DNA from 2 places in the Shewanella sp. SW1 genome. Region 2 is predicted to be linked to the other one. Evidence: predicted binding sites of a transcription regulator. Region 2 holds the regulator's gene; the other holds the start of a gene.

Region 1 (3,421 bases), on a different contig from region 2:
ATTATCGCACTGACCGCATTTGCCTATTTAAATGCTAATGCCGAACAGTCATTTCCTTTAAGTGTGATTAAGTCATTGATTGATAATCAACAACAGACCTTAACCATAGAAGCGTTCGAGGCGTTAGATCTCGATCAGGATCTGCGTCAAGAATTTATGATCGCCCATAATTTGCGTCAGACCCGTAATCCTAATTCATCAGGGTTGATACTGCGCCGTGTCTTGTCTATGCGTGGATTGTTGATGAATCCGCTGTAATTTGTCGATGCTATGAAGTAGTCATTTGACTCAATAAAAAAGCCTGCATTCGCAGGCTTTTTTACTCTATGTCACCCGCATTAATTCGTCTTCTGCTGGCGGGATAAACCTTCCCTCGCCACCAGTTGTAACCAATTTTGGATCAATGCAGAGTTAGCACTGTGGCGGCGATAGGCACCAAATAGCGGTCGTTTCAGACCTTCTTGGCCGAGTTTTACCGTAGCGAGACTCAGTCCATGTCCTTCATTAATCGACCAGCTTGGCAGTGCGGCTATGCCGTCTTTACAGGCAATGCGTTGCAATAACATCATGGTTAAATCACAGGTTTTTTGCTCGCCCGCCTCTATGCCCGCAGGTTCTAAAAAGTGGCGATAAATATCTAAACGTGTCAACGGCACTGGATAACTGATAATAGGCAAGTGTGCTAATTGCTTAGGAGTGACATAGGCTTCTTTCGCTAAAGGATGATCCTTAGCAACCACTAACTTCACTTCAAAATCAAACAAATGCTGGTAGGCGAGTGAATGCCCAGGCACAGGATCTGAGGTTAATACAATATCCAGTTCACCCATTTCTAAGGCATTGAGCGAGTCGAACAAGTGGCGGCTCGACAAGTCTAACTCGGCAGTTGGATGATCTTGCCTAAATTGTTCCATTACAGGCATTAACCAGCGAAAACAGCTATGGCACTCAATGCCGACTCGCAACTGATTAGTTTCGGTTTCCAGCCCATTCTTCAAATCTGTCTCGGTTTCTAACACCTTAGGCAAAATCTCTTCGGCCAGATGCAACAGGCGTGCACCTTCTTGGGTGAATGACAGTGGCTTACTCTTACGCACAAAAATGGGCGAGTTAATCCTTTGCTCCAACTCCTTAATCTGGTGGGAGAGGGCGGATTGAGTGACAAAACGTTTTTTGGCTGCGCCCGCCAAACTGCCGCTTTCTTTCAGGGCCATTAAGGTTCGCAGGTGTCTTAGTTCGATCATGTTCACTCCAAGTGAATTTCGCTCATGTTGTGCTTGAAATCAATTCGGTTGCTGGCATAGAGACTAACACAATAAACTTCTAGACGTCCAGACGCCCATTGTTATTTATCAAGGCTGAAGTGCTGAAAAGTGCCAAGAGAAAACAATCTGGTGGGTGCAAGTGCCGAATGTGGCTTATCTCAAATAAAGGAAGATAGAGTATGCAATTAAATAGTCTTGGGTTTCCCCGTATTGGGCGTCGTCGTGAATTGAAATTTGCCTTAGAAAAATACTGGCGTGGTGAGAGCACTCAGGTGGAATTACGTGAAGTGGCGAGTGAACTTCGCCGCACCCATTGGCAGTGGCAAGCTGCTGCGGGCATTGAGCAAGTTCCCGTAGGTGATTTTGCCTTTTATGATCAAGTGCTGACCTTAAGCGCGACTTTAAATGCCATTCCTGAGCGTCATCGTGGTGAAGGGACAATCGATCTCGATACTTTATTCCGTGTTGCCCGCGGCAGAGCGCCAACGGGCCAAGATGCGCCAGCCTCTGAAATGACCAAGTATTTCAATACTAACTATCACTATCTGGTACCTGAGCTCAGCCAAAACCAAGTGTTTTCGATTGCCTATGAGCAATTTTTCGATGAAGTCAGTGAAGCGCAGTCCTTAGGCTATAAAGTAAAACCTGTGCTACTCGGCCCTGTTAGCTACTTGTTCCTTGCTAAAACCGTGGGCCAAGAGTTTGATAAGTTAAGCTTATTACCCAATTTATTAGCTGCTTATGCTGACATTTTGGCGCGTTTTGCTGCTCAGGGAGTGCATTGGGTACAGCTCGATGAGCCCATTCTCGCATTGGAATTGGATGGCGAATGGCAAACGGCGATCATTGAGGCGTATCAAGCACTCAGCACTGCGAAGGTGAAGATCCTTCTTACCAGTTATTACGGCGGTATCGCACACCATCAAGTGCTGGTATCGGCCTTGCCGGTCGCGGGGTTGCATGTCGATTTAGTCACAGCGCCGGATCAATTGGCAGTCTTTGCCAATGCGCTTGGTCAAGATCAAATTTTGTCGGCGGGTGTGGTCAATGGCCGCAACGTGTGGGCGGCAGAGGCGGATTTAATTGCCGAACGCATAGGCGCGGTTGCCCGTGATCTCGGAGATCGCTTGTGGATCGGTACTTCTTGCTCACTCCTGCACAGCCCTGTGGATTTAGAGGTGGAAGCCACGCTTGAGCCTGCGCTGCGTCAACAACTCGCGTTTGCGAAGCAAAAATTACTCGAACTGGCCAATGTGCGCCAATTGCTACTGGCACCTGAATCGGCCGCGGCAAAAGAGATTGTGCAAACCTGTTTGGCGCGCCGTGAGGCGAAAGCGCAGGCCGCCGACAGTCAAGTGATTGCCCGCGTTGCCGCGTTGACATCTGCCGATTATGAGCGCGTCAGTGATTTCAGCGTACGCCAAGCAGTGCAGCAGCAGAAATACCGTTTACCTCTGTTGCCGACCACCACCATTGGCTCCTTCCCACAAACACCAGCAATCCGTGGACTACGCAGTCGTTGGCGCAAGGGCGATCTGAGTGATGCACAATATACAGAGCAATTGCAGCAAGTCACCCGCGATACAATCGACCGCCAGCTTAAACTCGGTATCGATGTACTGGTTCATGGTGAGGCCGAGCGCAACGATATGGTGGAATACTTTGGTGAGCAGCTTGCGGGTGTTGGCTTTACCAAAAATGGTTGGGTGCAAAGTTATGGTTCACGCTGTGTTAAGCCGCCGTTGATCTATGGTGATGTTAGCCGTCCAAAGGCGATGACGGTTGATTGGGCCGAGTTTGCCCAAAGTCTCACCGACAAGCCTGTAAAAGGCATGCTGACTGGCCCGGTGACGATTCTGCATTGGTCATTCGCCCGTGAAGATATCGGCCGCGATGTGATTGCGACTCAGCTGGCGCTGGCGATCCGTGATGAAGTGGTGGATTTACAAAATGCCGGTATTGGCATTATACAAATCGATGAGCCCGCCTTCCGTGAAGGTCTGCCATTGAAACAAAGTGAATGGCAAGCCTACTTAGATTGGGCGGTGAATGCCTTTAAACTCAGCGCTGCTGGCGTGACTGATGAGACTCAAATCCACACCCACATGTGTTACAGCGAGTTTAATGACACCATTGCCGCGATTGCCGCCATGGAT
Region 2 (3,421 bases):
CGCAGCGCTAATAATTTATACAGGAAATTCGTGCTTTTACCCGCCGCAGAGACCACCACGAGATCATCACTATGACCGTGGGTTAACAGGATATGGGCGACTCGGCGATAACAATCGGCATCCGCTAAACTGGAGCCACCAAATTTATGTAAGTGACAACGTGCCATCTATTATTCCTCTACTGACAAGCCACAACGGCGGCTAATCCTGCTTGAATATCTGCAACTAAATCGGCGGCATCTTCAATACCCACCGATAGACGCAATAGGGTGTCCTTAATACCTGCCTCAAAACGCGCCTGCGGCTCCATGGCTCTGTGGGTCATAGTGGCGGGCACGGCCACTAAACTTTCGACGCCACCTAAACTTTCCGCCACGCTAAATAAGCTGAGTGCACCTAAAAAGGCCACCACTTCGGCCTCGCCGCCTTTGAGCTCAAAGCTCAGCATAGCGCCAAAGCCCTGTTGTTGCTTGGCCGCAATGGCGTGACCTGGGTGATCCGCAAGACCGGGGTAATAAACTTTGCTCACCACAGGGCTTTGCGTTAATACCTCAATAATACGCTGGGCATTGGTTTGATGCTCGCGAATACGCACCGCTAAGGTACGCAGGCCTCGCAGGGTCAGATAACTGTCGAAGGCTGACCCCGTTAAGCCTAGAGTGTTCGACCACCAATGTAAGCTTTCGCCGATTTGCGCGTCTTTGGCGACCACAGCGCCGCCGACCACATCGCTGTGACCATTGATATATTTAGTGGTGGAGTGGATAACGATATCCGCGCCTAACAATAGGGGTTGTTGCAATATCGGCGATAAAAAGGTGTTATCGACCACCACCAGCGCGCCGACCTCATGGCTCGCCTTAGCAATGGCTTCGATATCTACCACACGCAATAACGGGTTCGATGGGGTTTCGAGCCACACCATCTTAGGATTCTGCGCAATGGCGGCGGCTAACGCTTGGCTGTCGGTTTGGTCGACCACAATGAGCTTAAACTGGCCTTTCTTCGCTAAGTTGGTAAATAAACGGTAGGAACCACCATAGCAATCATGGGGCACAACTAATAGTTCATCGGGGCCGAGCAAAGTAGTCACTAAGGTGATGGCCGCCATGCCAGTGCACGTCACTATGCCAGTGGCGCCCTTTTCTAATTGCGCTAATGCTTCGCCTAAAATGCAGCGCGTTGGGTTGCCTGAACGACTGTAATCGAATTCGCGGGGATTTTTATGACCATCGAAGGCGTAATTAGTCGACAAATAAATCGGTGGCACAACTGCGCCATATTGAGTATCGCTTTCGATACCCTGACGCACTGCCAGTGTGGCTAATTGACGCTCTGCCATGGGTGGACTCCTAAATTCGATAGACTGATAGAGATGTCTGGACGTCTAAATGTACCTAAGCCCAACGCCATCGTCAATAGGCGTGAAGACGTTTAGACGTCTGAACATAAAGAAATCTGTTTGCAATCACAAAGAAATAGTAGCAATAATTTGACTGTTCTTTGTAAGGGTTTAAAATCTGCCCCGAATTTAGCGTTATAACAGGTGAGTCAATGACTGAATGGAATGGGGAATACATCAGCCCCTATGCTGAACATGGCAAGAAGAATGAACAAGTAAAAAAAATTACTGTGTCTATTCCGCTCAAAGTGCTTAAGGTCCTCACGGACGAACGTACTCGTCGTCAGGTCAATAATTTGCGTCACGCCACCAACAGCGAGCTGTTGTGTGAGGCATTTTTGCACGCCTACACTGGCCAGCCATTGCCCAACGATGACGATCTGTCAAAAGATAACCCAGACAGCATTCCCGCCGAAGCCAAGTTGTTGATGGATCAAATGGGAATCGAGTGGGAAGACATGGAATAGCGACTCGTCGCTTTCAAAGTCATATCACAGTGCTCATCAATAGGGATCGTTAACGATCCCTTTTTGTTTATACCCAAGCGACTTCAAACTTTAAATTTCACCATCTTGAGTTGGTTTGGGATATAGGAAATCCTATGTTTTCTATGATAGATCCACAGACACTCGCCTTAGCCTCGCTGGTCGTGTTTCTGGGCGCATTAACCCAAAGTCTGATTGGGTTTGGGCTTGCGGTTGTCGCCAGTCCTTTGCTGTATATCGTCGATCCACAACTTGTACCTGCGCCTGTTATTGCTATGGGTTTCTCCATCGCCCTGCTGACCTTAGTGCGTGAACGCGGTCACTTAGAATTCAATGGCTTGCAATATGCGCTCCTAGGTCGCGTGCCCGGTGGTTTTATCGGCGCGAGCCTGTTGCTGTTTGCGCCTCAACCCATACTGGGTTTATCCATCGCCGCCATTGTGACTGTCGCAGTGATCCTCAGCCTGTATAAATTCAGCCTGCCAGTGAATAAGAAAACCCTCTTCGGTGCGGGCGTGGTTTCAGGGATCTTCGGCAATATCGCCGCGATTGGTGGCCCGCCGATGGCGATTTTGTTGGCAGGCAAAGATGCCTCGCAGTTTCGCGCTGCCCTGTCGGCCTTCTTCATTTTTAGCTCCATGATTGCATTGATCATTTTAGCGATCACTGGCTTATTAGAATTAAAACATCTGTGGCTGTCGTTGATGCTGCTCCCCTCTGTGATTTTAGGTTACTTAGTCGCAGGACGATTAGTGGGCCGTGTCGATAAAGAGAAGACAAAGATGGCGACGTTAGTCCTGTGCAGTATCAGCGCCTTAGTACTAACGGTGAAGTCGGTTATCGAGTTATTACCCCAATAAGCGTCCCGCTTGTACTGGCAAACCTTCTCACGATTCAAACAATAAAAAAGCACTGACATTGCCAGTGCTTTTTCTTTATCTATCAATATGTAAAGCCAGATTACACTCAGCTTAAATAGCTTTGCCCTGCGTACATAATAAAGTGTCTTAAGGCGAGTACGCCCGTTAAGCTCGCACAAGCCACCATGATCATCGCGCCCTTAGTGTGGCGAGTCGCGGCGGGTAGCAGCATAAACAGCAATGGAATACCAAAGCCAATTCCGACAACACCTATCCAGAACACGCTTGCCCATAGCCCAGAAGTTAACGATGCTAAGGCCGCAGCCGCCGCGCCGCCCTTGAAGTACAAGGCGCAAAACAACATGAACAGGAACAGAATTTCAATCGCCATCACAGGCAATTCTAAACCGTGCATCTTCACTAAAGTTTTGTCGTGGCTGTCAGTCTTAAACATCAGCAACGCCAGTACCGCATTTGCCGCAGCGCCCGCCGATAGACCTGACACTAAAAACAGCGCAGGCAGTACCGCAGTGTTGAGCATAGGATAGGCATTCATCGCCGAAATTAAGAAGCCAGTGTAAGCCCCTACGCCAATGGCGAGGACAAACAACAATACTTCAATCAGCTTTCGAAATGGCATAAGTAACTTAGCGATAGGTGTTAGGAAACCCAAC

What was found. The regulator MetJ, encoded in region 2, represses methionine synthesis genes. The targets are predictions, from matches to a motif close to TAGACGTCTAGACGTCTA.
Region 1: metE (5-methyltetrahydropteroyltriglutamate--homocysteine S-methyltransferase) is a predicted target of MetJ. The motif match lies at 1,317-1,334, and genes of this name have one in related genera.

The regions. Positions count from the first base shown of each region.
Region 1 is NZ_JAKKSG010000026.1:37,914-41,334, reverse strand. It holds gene L5M71_RS19890 (HDOD domain-containing protein) at 1-258, shown strand, start outside; gene L5M71_RS19885 (LysR family transcriptional regulator) at 339-1,244, opposite strand; gene metE (5-methyltetrahydropteroyltriglutamate--homocysteine S-methyltransferase) at 1,445-3,421, shown strand, end outside.
Region 2 is NZ_JAKKSG010000007.1:50,987-54,407, forward strand. It holds gene L5M71_RS07955 (bifunctional aspartate kinase/homoserine dehydrogenase II) at 1-167, opposite strand, end outside; gene metB (cystathionine gamma-synthase) at 179-1,342, opposite strand; gene metJ (met regulon transcriptional regulator MetJ) at 1,555-1,869, shown strand; gene L5M71_RS07970 (sulfite exporter TauE/SafE family protein) at 2,004-2,747, shown strand; gene nrfD (NrfD/PsrC family molybdoenzyme membrane anchor subunit) at 2,854-3,421, opposite strand, start outside.